One region of the Streptacidiphilus sp. PB12-B1b genome, then DNA from elsewhere that is predicted to be linked to it. Evidence: predicted binding sites of a transcription regulator. Region 1 holds the regulator's gene; the other holds the start of a gene.
The links. The regulator HrcA, encoded in region 1, represses chaperone genes, less so after heat shock. The targets are predictions, from matches to a motif close to TTNGCACTCNGNNNNNCNGAGTGCNAA.
Positions count from the first base shown of each region.

Region 2: groES (co-chaperone GroES) is a predicted target of HrcA. The motif match lies at 3,792-3,818, and genes of this name have one in related genera.

Region 1 is NZ_CP048405.1:1,619,541-1,627,502, reverse strand. It holds gene GXW83_RS07415 (S41 family peptidase) at 1-128, opposite strand, end outside; gene GXW83_RS07410 (16S rRNA (uracil(1498)-N(3))-methyltransferase) at 186-929, opposite strand; gene dnaJ (molecular chaperone DnaJ) at 969-2,114, opposite strand; gene hrcA (heat-inducible transcriptional repressor HrcA) at 2,176-3,207, opposite strand; gene htpX (zinc metalloprotease HtpX) at 3,390-4,307, shown strand; gene GXW83_RS07390 (hypothetical protein) at 4,374-4,955, shown strand; gene GXW83_RS07385 (DUF3097 domain-containing protein) at 4,952-5,797, shown strand; gene hemW (radical SAM family heme chaperone HemW) at 5,824-7,053, opposite strand; gene GXW83_RS07375 (long-chain fatty acid--CoA ligase) at 7,098-7,962, opposite strand, start outside.
Region 2 is NZ_CP048405.1:6,899,058-6,907,019, forward strand. It holds gene GXW83_RS29915 (LysR family transcriptional regulator) at 1-727, opposite strand, end outside; gene GXW83_RS29920 (MOSC domain-containing protein) at 816-1,478, shown strand; gene groL (chaperonin GroEL) at 1,580-3,211, opposite strand; gene groES (co-chaperone GroES) at 3,329-3,637, opposite strand; gene GXW83_RS29935 (class I SAM-dependent methyltransferase) at 3,868-5,070, shown strand; gene GXW83_RS29940 (polysaccharide deacetylase family protein) at 5,090-5,980, opposite strand; gene tsaD (tRNA (adenosine(37)-N6)-threonylcarbamoyltransferase complex transferase subunit TsaD) at 6,092-7,177, opposite strand; gene rimI (ribosomal protein S18-alanine N-acetyltransferase) at 7,184-7,690, opposite strand; gene tsaB (tRNA (adenosine(37)-N6)-threonylcarbamoyltransferase complex dimerization subunit type 1 TsaB) at 7,687-7,962, opposite strand, start outside.

The DNA.
Region 1 (7,962 bases):
TGGTCGGCCGAGATCCGCCAGGCCCGGCCACCGGCCGCGGGGGCCAGCCAGACGTCGTCCTCGGCCACGAAGGCGAGCAGGTCACCATGGATGTGGGGGTGCAGGAAGTAGCCCTCGCCAGCAGTCATCCGATCACCCTAGCCGTCACCCCGGAGGGTGCGACAGGGCCCGTCGCCGCCTGCCGGTCAGCCCCAGCGGCCGCTGCGGCCGAGCAGCAGCGCACCCGCGGCGACCCCGGCGGTGGAGGTCCGCAGCACCGAGCGGCCGAGCCGGTAGGGGGCCGCGCCCGCCTCGGCGAAGCGCTCCAGCTCGTCCGGGGAGACCCCGCCCTCGGGGCCGACGACCAGCACCAGCTCGCCGGAGCCGGGCAGCTCCGCCGAGGCCAGCGGCTGCGCGCCCTCCTCGTGCAGCACCGCGCCCAGGGCCGCGCCCGCGAGCCGCTCGGCGACCTGACGGGTGCTCATCGGCTCGGCCACCGCGGGGAAGCGCAGCCGACGCGACTGCTTGCCCGCCTCGCGGGCGGTGGCCCGCCACTTGGCCAGGGCCTTGGCCCCGCGCTCGCCCTTCCACTGGGTGATGCAGCGGGAGGCGGCCCAGGGCACCACCTCGTCCACGCCCACCTCGGTCATCAGCTCGACCGCCAGCTCGCCCCGGTCGCCCTTGGGCAGCGCCTGGACGACGACCAGCCGCAGCTCCGGCTCGGGCTCGGCGAGCTGCTCCCGGACCTCGACCTCCAGCACGTCCTTGCCGCTGACGCCGACGACGGTGCCCGAGACGCCCGCGCCCGCGCCGTCCGCGAGCACCACCGGCTCGCCGACGGCCAGCCGCCGCACCGCGACGGCGTGCCGACCCTCGGGCCCGTCCAGGCGGACGACCGCGCCGACGGGCGCGAGCCGCTCGGTGTCCACCAGGAACACGGGGGCTGTCACGGGTTCTTCTCCCTGCTGTCCGCGGGGCCGCCGGTGCGGCTAGCGGCCGTTGAAGGCGTCCTTGAGCCGCGAGAACAGGCCCTGCTGGCCCGGCGCGAAGGTGCCCGAGGGGCGCTCCTCGCCGCGCAGCTTGGCGAGCCGGCGCAGCAGCTCCTCCTGGTCCGGGTCGAGCTTGCTGGGGGTCTGCACCTCGACGTGCACTATGAGGTCGCCCCGGCCGCCGCCGCGCAGGTGGGTGATGCCGCGGCCGTGCAGCGGGATGGACTGCCCGGACTGGGTGCCCGGGCGGACGTCGATCTCGACGGTCCCGTCCAGGGTCTCCAGCGGCACCTTGGTGCCGAGCGCGGCGGCCGTCATCGGCAGCGTGACCGTGCAGTGCAGGTCGTCGCCGCGGCGCTGGAAGGTCGAGTGGGCGTTCTCGCTGATCTCGACGTACAGGTCGCCGGCGGGGCCGCCGCCGGGGCCGACCTCGCCCTCGCCCGCCAGCTGGATCCGGGTGCCGTTGTCGACGCCGGCCGGGATCTTCACAGTCAGGGTGCGCCGGGCGCGGACCCGGCCGTCGCCGGCGCACTCCGGGCAGGGGGTGGGCACGACCGTGCCGAAGCCCTGGCACTGCGGGCACGGGCGGGAGGTCATGACCTGGCCCAGGAAGGACCGGGTGACCTGGGACACCTCGCCGCGGCCGCGGCACATGTCACAGGTCTGCGCGGAGGTCCCGGGGGCCGCGCCCTCGCCGTTGCAGGTGGTGCAGACGACGGCGGTGTCGACCTGGATGTCCTTGGTGGTGCCGAACGCGGCCTCTTCGAGGTCGATGTCGATGCGGATCATCGCGTCCTGGCCGCGCCTGGTCCGCGAGCGCGGACCGCGCTGGCCGCCGGCCGCGCCGCCGAAGAAGGCGTCCATGATGTCGCTGAAACCGAAGCCCGCGCCCGCGCCGAAGCCGCCTGGGCCCGCGCCGCCGCCGTTGGCGGAGAGCGGGTCGCCGCCCAGGTCGTAGACCTGCCGCTTGTTGGGGTCCGAGAGGACCTCGTAGGCGGCGTTGATCTCCTTGAACCGCTCCTGGGTCTTCGGGTCGGGGTTGACATCCGGATGGAGTTCGCGCGCCAGGCGGCGAAACGCCTTCTTGATCTCGTCCTGACCCGCGTCACGCCGGACGCCGAGTACCGCGTAGTAGTCCGTGGCCACCAAAATGCTCCGCTTGTTTCCGTTCGCGCCGACGTTCCAGTATCCAGCTCAGGCAAGGAGGCTAGGACGCCGCCAGGATCTGGCCGACATATCGTGCCACCGCCCGGACGGCGCCCATGGTGCCCGGGTAGTCCATACGCGTCGGCCCGACCACGCCCAGCTTGGCGACGGTCTCGTCGCCCGAACCGTAGCCCACCGACACGACCGACGTGGAATTCAGCCCTTCGTAGGCGTTCTCCCGGCCGATCCGAACCATCATGCCCGCGTCGGCCGTCTCCCCGAGGAGCTTCAGCAGGATCACCTGCTCCTCCAGCGCCTCCAGGACGGGGGCGATGGTGAGCGGGAAGTCGTGCGGGAACCGGGTGAGGTTGGCGGTGCCGCCGAGGACGATGCGCTCCTCGGTCTCCTCCGCCAGGGCCTCGAAGAGGGTGCTGAGCACGGCCGTGACCGACTGCCGGTCCTCGCGCTCGAAGCTCTCCGGAAGGTCCTGCAGCAGCAGCGGCACCTCGGCGAAGCGCTGCCCGCCGGCCTTGCTGTTGAGCCGGGCGCGCAGGTCCGCCAGGACGGTCTCGCCCACCGGCGTCGGGCAGTCGATGAGCCGCTGCTCGACCCGCCCGGTGTCGGTGATCAGCACCAGCATCACCCGGGTGGGGGTGAGCGCGACCAGCTCCACGTGCCGCACCGAGGAGCGCGACAGCGAGGGGTACTGGACCACGGCGACCTGCCGGGTCAGCTGCGCCAGCAGCCGGACCGTGCGGGCCACCACGTCGTCCAGGTCCAGGGCGTGGTCGAGGAAGCTGGTGATGGCGCGGCGCTCCGCGCCGGACAGCGGCTTGACCTCGGTCAGGCGGTCGACGAAGAGCCGGTAGCCCTTGTCGGTGGGCACCCGGCCCGCACTGGTGTGCGGCTGGTGGATGTAGCCCTCGTCCTCCAGTGCGGCCATGTCGTTACGCACCGTGGCCGGGGACACGCCGAGATTGTGGCGCTCCACCAGGGCCTTGGACCCGACGGGCTCCTCGGTGCCCACGTAGTCCTGCACGATGGCACGCAGCACCGCGAGCTTGCGGTCGTCGAGCTTGCGCTCCTCATGCACGGGGCACGCACCTCCTGACGTTCGGTCGGTTCTGGCACTCTTGGTGAACGAGTGCCAGCACCCGTCCGGCCAGTGTAAGGCGGAAGGGTGCGCTACCGGAACGGCCGGGCCGCCCCGGACGTACTTGTGGGTAGACCCGACAGGGCAGAATTGCAGGAGAAGGCACACTTTGAGGAGGGGCCATGGCCAGGACACGCTTTGCGCCGGACCGCGGCTTGACCAACCGCATGCTGCTGACGATGTTCATGATCGGTCTGCTCTACGTCGTCTTCGTCGGCGCGCTGCTGGTGCTGCTCAAGGGCGCCTGGCCGATCATCGCCATCGTGGCCGGCGGGCTGTTCATCGCCCAGTTCTGGTTCAGCGACAAGATCGCCGCCTTCAGTATGGGTGCGCGCGAGGTGACGCCGGAGGAGTACCCGGGCCTGCACGGGGCCGTGGACCGGCTGTGCGCGCTGGCGAACATGGAGAAGCCCCGGGTCGCCGTCGCACAGAGTGACGTACCGAACGCGTTTGCGACCGGCCGCAACGAGAAGAACGCTGTGGTGTGCGTCACCACCGGGCTGCTGCGCCGGCTGGAGCCGGAGGAGCTGGAGGGCGTGCTGGCGCACGAGCTGTCGCACGTGGCCCACAAGGACGTCATGGTGATGACCATCGCCGGGTTCCTCGGCGTGCTGGCCGGGATCATCACCCGGGTCGGCGTCCAGTTCGGCCTGTTCGGCGGCTTCGACCGGCGCGACAACCAGAACGACAACACCGCCATCGCCGCGCTGGTGGTGATCGGCGTCAGCGCCGTCGTCTACTCGATCAGCTTCCTGCTGACCCGGCTGCTCTCCCGCTACCGCGAGCTGTCCGCGGACCGCTCGGCGGCGCTGCTGACCGGCCGCCCCTCGGCCCTGGCCTCGGCGCTGACCAAGGTCACCGGGCAGATGGCGGCCATCCCCACCCAGGACCTGCGCCGCGCCCAGCCGTTCAACGCCTTCTACTTCGCCCCGGCGCTCAAGCCCAGCGAGGCCCTGAGCAACGCCTTCTCCACCCACCCCTCGCTGGAGAAGCGGCTGGAGCAGCTCGGCCGGATCACCGCCGAGCTGGGCCGCCCGTAACGTCTTCCCGACACCCTCCGGATTCCGCGCCTGCCCCCTGCCCCTGCCGCACGAGGAGCTGACCCCATGGGCTTCCTGGACGCCCTGCTCGGCCGCACCAAACCCGTCAAACCCGATCTGGACCAGCTGTTCGGCCTGCCGTCGGCGGCGATCACCCTGGAGGCCGCCGCCGGCTTCAAGCCCACCGGCGTCGGCTCGGTCTGCTTCGCCGCCGTCGAGGGCGGCGCGTTCGCGCAGATCCAGCAGGACGTCCAAGCCCTGCTGGACGCCGACAGCGGCACCGACGGCGGGCGGCCGATCGAGTCCAGCCGGGACTCCTACGGCTACACCTGGCTGACCTCGCGGCACAGCCCGGACGACATCGTCTCCCTGGTCAACGACGTGCACGCGGTGAACACCGCGCTGGAGAGCACCGGCTTCGGGCCGCAGCTGCTGTGCTCGCTGGTGAACTTCACCGACGCGCAGCAGCGCAAGCTGGCGCTGGTGTACCTGTACAAGCGCGGCAGCTTCTACCCCTTCGCTCCCTTGCAGGGCGAGAAGCGGGACAACCCGCTGGAGATCCAGATCAAGGCGATGCTCGGCAACGACCTGCGGGTCGAGCAGGAGCTGAACCGCTGGTTCCCGGTCTGGGGAGCGCCCGGCCTGTGACCGCCACCCCCTCGTCCCGCCGCTACAGCCCCGACCTGACCCCGCCGTGGAAGCGCTCGACGCCGCCGCCGGAGGTGCCCGCCGAGCGCGACCTGGTGGTCGAGGAGGTCACCACCGGCTTCTGCGGCGCGGTGCTGCGCTGCGAGAAGACCGCCGAGGGCCTCACGGTCACGCTGGAGGACCGACACCGCAAGGTGCGGGTGTTCCCGATGACCCCGGGCGGCTTCCTGCTGGACGGCAGGCCGGTGACCCTGGTGCGGCCGGGGGCGGGCACGGCCAGGGGCCCGGCCGTCCCGGCCCGGACCGCCTCCGGCTCGGTGGCGGTGCCGGGCGCCCGGGCGCGGGTGGCGCTGCCCAGCCGGATCTACGTCGAGGGCAGGCACGACGCCGAGCTGGTCGAGCGGGTGTGGGGCGACGACCTGCGGATCGAGGGCGTCGTGGTGGAGTACCTGGAGGGCATCGACGACCTGCCGGCCATCGTCCGGGAGTTCGCCCCGGAGCCGGGGCGGCGGCTGGGGGTGCTGGTGGACCACCTGGTCCCCGGCTCCAAGGAGTCCCGGATCGCGGAGCAGGCCGCCGGGGAGCACGTGCTGGTGGTCGGCCATCCGTACATCGACGTGTGGGCGGCGGTGAAGCCGTCCTCGGTGGGCATCGCGGCCTGGCCGGAGGTGCCGCGCGGCGAGGAGTGGAAGCTGGGCGTGTGCCGGCGGCTGGGCTGGCCGGCCGACACCCGCGACGCCTGGCGGCGGATCCTGGCCTCGGTGGACTCCTTCCGCGACCTGGATCCGGCGCTGCTGGGCCGGGTCGAGGAGCTGATCGACTTCGTCACCGCCACGCCGTAGGGCCCGCCCCGGCGCGGCGCGAGCGCTCAGTCCACCAGGTCCCGGACCACCGCGTCGGCCAGCAGCCGGCCGCGCAGGGTGAGCACGGCCCGGCCGTCGGCGTACGGCCCGGCCGCCAGCAGGCCGTCGGCCAGCGCGCGGTCGGCCGCCTCCCGGCCGGCCGGGTGCAGCAGGTCGAGCGGGCAGCCGTCGGAGAGCCGCAGCTCCAGCAGGATCCGCTCCACCCGGCGGTCCTCCTCGGCCAGCCGTTCGCGCCCCTGCGCGGGCGTGCGGCCTTCGGCGAGCGCCTGCGCGTAGGCGGCCGGGTGCTTGGCGTTCCACCAGCGCACGCCCCCGACGTGGCTGTGCGCGCCGGGGCCCGCGCCCCACCAGTCCGCGCCGGTCCAGTACAGCTCGTTGTGGCGGCAGCGGGCCTTGGCGTCGACGGCCCAGTTGGAGACCTCGTACCACTCCAGGCCGGCCGCGGTCAGCAGCTCCTCGGCGATCAGGTAGCGGTCGGCGTGGACGTCGTCGTCGGTCATCGGGATCTCGCCGCGGCGGATGCGGGCGGCCAGCCTGGTCCCCTCCTCGACGATCAGGGCGTACGCCGAGACGTGGTCCGGGCCGGCCCCGAGCGCGGCCTCCAGCGAGGCCCGCCAGTCGTCGTCGCTCTCCCCCGGGGTGCCGTAGATGAGGTCCAGGTTGACGTGGTCGAAGCCCTCGGCCCGGGCCTGGGCGACGCAGGCCTCCGGGCGGCCGGGGGTGTGCCGCCGGTCGAGCAGCTCCAGCACGTGCGGCCGGGCGCTCTGCATGCCGAAGCTGAGCCGGTTGAAGCCACCGGCCCGCAGCTCGGCCAGGTAGGCCGGGCCGACCGACTCCGGGTTGGCCTCGGTGGTGACCTCGGCGTCGGGCGCCAGGCCGAACTCGTCCCGGACGGCGGCCAGCATCCGCACCAGGTCGGCGGCGGGCAGCAGGGTGGGCGTGCCGCCGCCGAGGAAGACCGTCTGCACCGGCAGGTCGGCGTCGCCGAGCACCCGGCGGGCGTGCCGGACCTCGGCGACCAGGTTGTCCGCGTAGGTCTCCTGCGAGGCGACCGCCCCGGAGGAGCGCAGCTCGGTGGCGGTGTAGGTGTTGAAGTCGCAGTACCCGCAGCGGGTGGCGCAGTAGGGGACGTGGATGTAGAAGCCGAAGGGCCGCTGCCCGAGCCCGCGCAGGGCGTGCTCGGGCAGGGCCCCGTCGGCGGGGACGGCTTCGCCGTCGGGAAGTGCGGAGGGCATGCCCCCATTGTCCGGCATGGCGGCCGGACACCCGCCCGGGCCGGTCAGGCCTCGACGGCTCCCTCGTACATCTTCTCGATGGCGGCGGAGTTCTGCCGCTCCACGACCGGGCGCTTGACCTTGAGGCTGGGCGTCAGCTCGCCGTGCTCGACGTCGAGGTCCCGGGGCAGCACGGTGAACTTCTTGATCGTCTGCCAGCGCTGGAGGTCGGCGTTGAGCCGCTGGACGAAGCCGCCGATCAGCTGGTGCACCTCGTCGGAGGAGCAGACCTCGGTGTAGCTGCGGCCCTCCTGGCCGTGGGTCCTGGCCCACTCCAGGATGACCGGCTCGTCCAGGGTGATCAGGGCGGTGCAGTAGTTCCGGCCCGCCCCGATGACCAGGATGTTGCTGACGAACGGGCAGACCGCCTTGAACCGGCCCTCGACCTCGCTGGGGGCGACGTACTTGCCGCCGGAGGTCTTGAACATGTCCTTCTTGCGGTCGGTGATCCGGACGAAGCCGTCCTTGTCGATCTCGCCGATGTCGCCGGTGTGGAACCAGCCGTCGCTCTCCAGCACCTCCGCGGTCTTCTCGGGCTGGTTGTGGTAGCCGCGCATCACGCCGGGGCTGCGCAGCAGGATCTCGCCGTCCTCGGCGATCCGGACCTCGGAGCCGGGCAGCGGGGTGCCGACGGTGCCGACGCGGTAGTCCTCGCCGGGGTTGACGGTGGAGCCGGCGCTGCTCTCGGTCATCCCGTAGCCCTCCAGGATGTGCACCCCGGCACCGGCGAAGAAGTAGCCGATCTCGGGCGAGAGCGCGGCGCTGCCGGAGACGCAGGCGCGCATCCGGCCGCCGAACGCGGCCCGGATCTTGGCGTAGACCAGCCGGTCGGCGACGGCGTGCTGGAGCCGCAGGCCGAGCGGGACGCTC
Region 2 (7,962 bases), 5.3 Mb from region 1:
CACCGCCAGGCCCGTCCGACCCGCCAGGCCCGTCGCGCCCGTCCGGCCCGTCCGCCCGCTGCGGCAGGGCGCGTCCGGCCAGCGGGTGGCCGGACGGGACGACGCAGACCAGCCGGTCCCGCAGCAGCGGCCGCACCGCCAGCCCGCCCCAGTCGCAGCCCGCCGCCGAGGCCGCGGCCTCGACCACCGCCGCCGCCCGCGCCTGCCACCGCGATCCGGCGACGCCGCCCGGCAGCCGCACCCCGCCCGGCCCGCCCGGACGGCCCGGCTCACCCGGATAGCGGAACGCCAGCGCGACATCGCAGTCGCCGCCGCGCAGCAGCGCCAGCGCCTGCGGCGGCTCGGCCTCGGTCAGCGACACCCGCACCCCCGGCTCGGCCGAGCGCACCTCGGCCACCGCCGACGGCACCAGCGCCGAGTTGGCCGTGGGGAAGGACGACAGCCGCACCCGCCCCGAGCGCAGCCCGGTGATCGCCGCCAGCTCCTCCTCCGCCGCCGTCAGCCCGGCCAGGATCACGCCCGCGTGCCGAACCAGCACCTCCCCCGCCTCGCTCAGCCGCACGCCCCGGCCCGCCCGCACCACCACGGGCGTCCCCACCGTCTTCTCCAGCGCCCGCATCTGCTGGCTCACCGCGGGCTGGGTGTAGCCCAGCTCGCGGGCGGCCGCCGAAAGCGAACCGGTCCGGGCGACGGCGCGGAGCACGCGGAGATGGCGGGCCTCGATCACGGCTTCAGCATAAGCCCGGCTTGGGACACCGGGTAAAAGTTGTCCACAGGCTTATACCCGCCGGGCGCGGCCGGACTACCCTCGGCCCATGGGGAAGCTGCTCTCTCTCAACCTCGGCCGCGCGCGGGCCTCGGCCCACACCGACATCGGCCGCACCGCCATCGACAAGCGCCCGGCCCGGGGCAGCGTCGCCGTCGCCGCGCCGGGCCCGCGCGGCACCGCGGGCAGCAGCGGCAGCGGCATCGCCGGCGACGAGGTCTGCGACCACCGCTTCCACGGCGGCGACGACCAGGCCGTCTACGCCTACGGCCGCGAGGAGCTGGACCTGTGGCAGCGCGAGCTGGGCCGGGAGCTGGCGAACGGCGTCTTCGGCGAGAACCTGACCACGCTGGGCGTGGCCACCAGCGACGCGCTGATCGGCGAACGCTGGCGGATCGGCCCGCAGGTGGTGCTGGAGGTGTGCGCGACCCGCATCCCCTGCCGCACCTTCGCGGGCTGGCTGGAGGAGCGGGGGTGGATGAAGCGCTTCACCCAGCGCGCGCTCCCCGGCGCGTACCTGCGGGTGATCACCCCCGGCGAGATCACCGCCGGGGACGAGGTGACCGTGCTCTCCCGCCCGGACCACGCGCTGACCAGCGGCATGGTGTTCCGCGCGCTGACGCTGGAGCCCGACCTGCTGCCGCTGCTGCTGGACGTCCGGGAGCTGGGCGCGCACCAGCGCGAGCACGCCGCCCAGCGGCTGCGCCGCTGAAAAGCCCGAGGGGCGCGGCGGACGGGGTTCCGTCCGCCGCGCCCCTGGTCAGGCGCGTGCCGTGGCCGCCGACCCCAGGTCGGCGGCGGTACTGACCGAGGTCAGTGGCTGTGGCCGTGGCCGCCGTGCGAGTGGCCCGCGGCAGCCTCTTCCTCGGCCGGCTTCTCGACCACCAGGGTCTCGGTGGTGAGCAGCAGCGACGCGATGGACGCGGCGTTCTGCAGGGCGGAGCGGGTGACCTTGACCGGGTCGATGACGCCGGCCTTGAGCAGGTCGCCGTACTCGCCGGTCGCCGCGTTGTAGCCCTGGCCCTCTTCCAGCTCCGCCACCTTGGTGGTGATGACGTAGCCCTCGAGGCCCGCGTTCTGGGCGATCCAGCGCAGCGGCTCGACCAGCGCGCGGCGGACCACCGCGACGCCGACGGCCTCGTCGCCGGTCAGGCCCAGGCCGCCGTCGAGCGCCTTCTGGGCGTGCACGAGGGAGGCGCCGCCACCGGCGACGATGCCCTCCTCGACCGCCGCGCGGGTCGCCGAGATGGCGTCCTCGAGACGGTGCTTCTTCTCCTTGAGCTCGACCTCGGTGGCCGCGCCGACCTTGATCACGCAGACGCCGCCGGCCAGCTTGGCCAGTCGCTCCTGCAGCTTCTCGCGGTCCCAGTCCGAGTCGGTGTTCTCGATCTCGGCCTTGATCTGCGCGACCCGCCCGGCCACCTCGGAGGCGTCACCGGCACCGTCGACGACGGTGGTGTTGTCCTTGCTGATGGTGACGCGGCGGGCAGTGCCCAGCACGTCCAGACCGGCCTGGTCGAGCTTGAGGCCGACCTCCTCGGCGATGACGGTGGCACCGGTGAGGGTGGCCAGGTCGCCGAGCATGGCCTTGCGGCGGTCGCCGAAGCCGGGGGCCTTGACCGCGACCGCGTTGAAGGTGCCGCGGATCTTGTTCACCACGAGGGTGGACAGCGCCTCGCCGTCGACGTCCTCGGCGATGATCAGCAGCGGCTTGCTGGCGCCGCCCTGGAGGATCTTCTCCAGCAGCGGGAGCAGGTCCTGGATCGAGGAGATCTTGCCCTGGTGGATGAGGATGTACGGGTCCTCCAGGACCGCCTCCATCCGCTCCTGGTCGGTGACCATGTAGGGCGAGAGGTAGCCCTTGTCGAACTGCATGCCCTCGGTGAACTCGAGCTCCAGCCCGAAGGTGTTCGACTCCTCGACGGTGATGACGCCGTCCTTGCCGACCTTGTCCATGGCCTCGGCGATCAGGTCGCCGACCTGCTGGTCCTGGGCGGACAGCGCGGCGACGGCGGCGATGTCCTCCTTGCCGTCGATCTCGCGGGCGACCGAGAGCAGGTGGTCCGACACGGCCTTGACGGCGGCGTCGATGCCCTTCTTCAGCCCGGACGGGCCGGCGCCGGCGGCGACGTTGCGCAGACCCTCGTTGACCAGCGCCTGGGCCAGGACGGTCGCGGTGGTGGTGCCGTCACCCGCGATGTCATTGGTCTTGGTGGCGACCTCCTTGACGAGCTGCGCGCCAAGGTTCTCGTACGGGTCGTCGAGCTCGACCTCACGGGCGATGGTGACGCCGTCGTTGGTGATGGTCGGAGCGCCGAACTTCTTGTCGATGACGACGTTGCGGCCCTTGGGGCCGATCGTCACCTTCACGGTGTCGGCCAGCTTGTTGACGCCGCGCTCGAGCGAGCGGCGGGCGTCCTCGTCGAACTTCAGGATCTTCGCCATGCTTAGGGTTTCCCTCTCAAACAACCGAACCCGGGCACCCGGTATCACTCAGTGACTACTGGGGCCCGGGTTGGTCACGACTCTGCGGTCAGCGTCGCAGCTGCAGACAGCTGGGTCTTACTTCTGGACGATTGCGAGGACGTCGCGCGCCGAGAGGACGAGGTACTCCTCGCCGTTGTACTTGACCTCGGTGCCGCCGTACTTGCTGTACAGCACGACATCGCCGACGGCGACGTCGAGCGGCAGGCGCTGGCCGTCCTCGAACCGGCCCGGACCCACGGCCAGGACGACGCCCTCCTGGGGCTTCTCCTTGGCAGTGTCCGGGATGACCAGGCCAGAGGCCGTGGTCTGCTCGGCTTCGAGCGGCTGGACCACAATGCGGTCCTCGAGCGGCTTGATGGCAACCTTGGAGCTGGTGGTCGTCACGTTCCGACCTCCCCCTTCGGAGATCACGGGGTGATTCATGTCTTGGGTCGCGGAGAGATTGGTATGGCGCAGCCGTCGTCGCGGTGCCGGACGCGCCCTCTTCGCGGGTTAGCGCTCTCCAGTGGAGAGTGCCAACGACGACACTAGGCCGCCGTTAGCACTCAGTCAACCAGAGTGCCAACGACGCGCCCGAACTCCTCCGCTCCGGTGCCCCCGTGGACAATGGGCGCGTGGAGATCGACGACTTCCGGGCGCTGCTGACCGACGAGGGCCAGGCACTGCTGGCCGAGCTGCGCGACCACGCGCCCGGGCAGGAGCTGGCGGTGGCGACCCGGCTGCGCCGCACCCACCCGGCCGCGCTGGTGTCGGCCGCCATCGGCCAGGCCCGGCTGCGGCAGCGCGCGGCGGCCAAGTTCGGCCCGGACGCGCAGCGCATGTACTTCACCCCGGACGGCGTCGAGCAGGCCACCCGCGGCAGCGTGGCGCAGTGGCGCGCGGCCCGCTTCGCCGCGCTGGGCGTGAAGCGGCTGGCGGACCTGTGCTCCGGGGTCGGCGGCGACGCCATCGCCCTGGCCCGGGCCGGGATCTCCGTCCTGGCCGTCGACCGCTCCCCGCTGACCTGCGCCGTCGCCGAGGCCAACGCGGCGGCGCTGGGGCTGGACGGCCTCATCGAGCAGCGCTGCGCCGACGTCGCCGACATCGACCTGACCGGCTTCGACGCGGTCTTCGTGGACCCGGCCCGGCGCGGGGCGCGCGGCGGCGCGGGCCGGGGCGGCGGCCGGATCTTCGACCCGGAGGCCTACTCGCCGCCGCTGAGCTGGGCCGTCGGCGCGGCCCGGCAGACCCCGTACGCCGCGCTGAAGGTCGCCCCGGGCATCCCGCACGAGGCCGTGCCCGAGGGCGCCGAGGCCGAGTGGGTCTCCGACGCCGGGGACGTCAAGGAGGCCGTGCTGTGGTTCGGCACGCAGCCGCAGCCGCAGCAGCCGCACCGGGCCACGCTGCTGCCCTCCGGCGCCAGCCTGGTCGGCGGGCGCCTGCCCGACCCGGAGCCGGGCCCGGTCCTGCGCTACCTGTACGAGCCGGACGGCGCGGTGATCCGCGCCCACCTGGTCGCCGAGGTGGCCCGGGAGCTGGACGCGACGCTGATCGACCCGACCATCGCCTACCTGACCGCCGCCGAGCTGCGCCCCAGCGCGTACGCCACGGCGTACGAGATCACCGACGTGCTGCCGTTCGGCCTGAAGAAGCTCAAGGCGGTGCTGCGCGAGCGCGGCGTGGGCACGGTCGTCATCAAGAAGCGCGGGTCGGCGATCGAGCCGGAGGAGCTGCGCCGGAAACTCCGACCCGAAGGAGTGAACTCCTGCACGGTGGTCCTCACCCGGGTGGGCGGCGCCCCGATGATGCTGCTGGGGCAGCCGGTCCGCACGCCCTGAGGAGACGGCTGACGGGGGCTCAGGGCTTCTGGATGTAGTCGTCCAGCCGGGCGACGGCGAAGCCCTGCTCGTGGATGCGCTTGAGCAGGTTGGCGAACATGGCGGTCATGGTCTCGCCCTTCAGCTCGGACGGGCCGCGGAAGTGGGCCAGGATGATGTCGCCGTCCTGGAGCTTGCGGCTGGGCGTCTGGTACTCCAGGCCGGTGATCTCCATGGTCTCGGTCCAGTAGACGATGGCGCGCGGCCCGCAGTCCTGGACGGCGGTGTTCAGCGCGGTCGAGTAGGCGCCGGCGCCGTAGGGCGGCCGGAACAGGAACGGCGCGGTGCCGTACTGCCGGGTGAGGATCTGCTGGTCGCCGCAGATCTCCTGCTTCTGCCGGGCCTCGCTGATGGTGTTCATGGCCGGGTGGTGCAGCGTGTGGTTCTGGATGCTGTTGCCCATGGCCTGCAGCGGCTTGAAGTACGCGTAGTCGTTCTTGATCGCGTCGTTCATCAGGAACATGGTGATCGGGACCTTGAGGTCCTGCATCATCCGGATGAACGCCGGGTCCTTCTCTGCGCCGTCGTCCACGGTGATGAAGACGACCTTCTGGTCGGTGGGCACCTGCTTGATCACCGGGACCTTGCCGTTCCGGGTCAGCTTGACCGGCCGGTCGGCGGGCGGGGCGGGCGCGGGCGGCAGCGGGGTCAGGCCCCACTTCGCCCAGGCCGCCGCCTGCGCCGAGGCGGAGGCGGCGGGGTCGGCGGAGGCGGACGCGGAGCCGGTGGCGGCGTCCCCGGCCGCCCCGGACGCCGACGGCGGGGCGGAGGCCGCCGCGCCCGCGGAGGCCGCGCTGCCGCATCCTGCGGCCAGTGCCGCGAGGACGAGCGCCCCGGCCGTGCTGACGAGGGTCCTGCCGTGCCGCTTCACGCTGTGTGCTCCCGGGGGTGTCGACTACTCCGGCACAGACGCTAGCCGCTGCCAGGGAGTTCCCAGGACACCCCCAGGAACGGGTGTGGCGTGGGCCTCACTGCGTGGGCCTCACTCGGAGAGCCGGTGCAGGTCCTCGTGCGAGAGCGGCTCCGCGGCGGGCACGTGGGTCTCCGTGACCGGCAGCGAGGAGTCGGCGGACAGGTCGAAGGAGGAGGGTCTGCGGTTGCGCCACACCATCTCCGCGCCCAGCGCGGCCACCATCGCCCCGTTGTCCGTGCACAGCTTCATCCGCGGCACCCGCAGCTCGATCCCGGCCCGCTCGCAGCGCTCCTGGGCCATGGCGCGCAGCCGGGAGTTGGCCGCCACCCCGCCGCCGATCATCAGGTGCTCCACGCCCTCGTCCCGGCAGGCCCGGACCGCCTTGCGGGTGAGCACGTCCACCACCGCCTCCTGGAAGGACGCGGAGACGTCCCGCACCGGCACCTCCTCCCCGGCCCGGCGCCTGGCCTCGACCCAGCGGGCCACGGCGGTCTTGAGGCCGGAGAAGGAGAAGTCGTAGGCGGGATCGCGCGGGCCGCTGAGGCCGCGCGGGAAGGCGATCGCCGCCGGGTCGCCCTCGGCGGCGTAGCGGTCGATCACCGGGCCGCCGGGGAAGCCCAGGCCGAGCACCCGGGCGACCTTGTCGAACGCCTCACCGGCGGCGTCGTCGATGGTCGCCCCGAGCGAGCGGACGTCGCTGGTGATGTCGGAGGTGAGCAGCAGCGAGGAGTGCCCGCCGGAGACCAGCAGCGCCATCGTCGGCTCGGGCAGGCGGCCGTGCTCCAGCTGGTCCACGCAGATGTGCGAGGCCAGGTGGTTCACCCCGTACAGCGGCTTGTCGAGGGCGTAGGCGTACGCCTTGGCGGCGGAGACGCCGACCAGCAGCGCGCCGGCCAGGCCGGGCCCGGCGGTGACGGCGATGCCGTCCAGGTCGCCCGCCTTGATCCCGGCCTCGTCCAGCGCGCGCTGGACGGTGGGCACCATGGCCTCCAGGTGGGCCCTGCTGGCGATCTCCGGGACGACGCCGCCGAAGCGGCCGTGCTCCTCGACGCTGGTGGCGACGGCGTCGGCGAGCAGGGTGGTGCCCCGGACGATGCCGACGCCGGTCTCGTCGCAGGAGGTCTCGATGCCGAGGACCAGCGGTTCGTCAGCCATGGCGGGTCATGCTCCTACGTTGTCTGCGGTGTTCGGCCGGGGCAGCGCGTCGGCCGGGTGGTCCAGCCGCATCACCAGGGCGTCGACCCCGGACGGCTGGTAGTAGTTGCGGCGGATGCCGATCGGCTCGAAGCCGAAGCGCTCGTAGAGCCGCTGGGCGCGGTCGTTGTCGACCCGGACCTCCAGCAGCAGCCCCTCGCAGCCGGCCTCGACGGCCTGCCGGACGAGCCGGGTGAGCAGCCGGGCGCCGAGGCCGCCGCCCCAGTGCTCGCGGGCCACGGCGATGGTCTGCACGTCGCCCTCTCCGGCGATGGCCATCAGCCCGGCGTAGCCGACGATCCGGCCGTCCGGGGCCTCGGCCACGGTGTACCAGCGGGTGGCCCGGGGGTGCCGGGCGTCGGCCAGCTCGGACCAGAACATGCCGACCGACCAGGCGTCCTCGGGGAACAGCCCGGACTCCAGCTCCAGCACGGCGGGCACATCCCACCAGCGCATCTCGCGCAGGATGATCATGCGGGCAGGACCGTCTTGTAGTTCTTCGGGACCTCGGCGTCGGGCCGGCGCAGGTACAGCGGCACCGGCTCCAGCAGGGCCTCGCCGGCGGCGAGCCGCCGGGCCGCCCAGTCGGCCAGGGCGGCCGCCGACTGGTGCTCGGGCATGCCGGGCGCGGGCTGCCGGAACACCTCCGGGTAGAGCAGCGCGCCCGCGCCCACGGCGGGCAGCCCGGCGACCCGCTCGGCGATGTCGGCGGGGCGGTCCACGTCCGGCCCGGACGTACGGCGGCC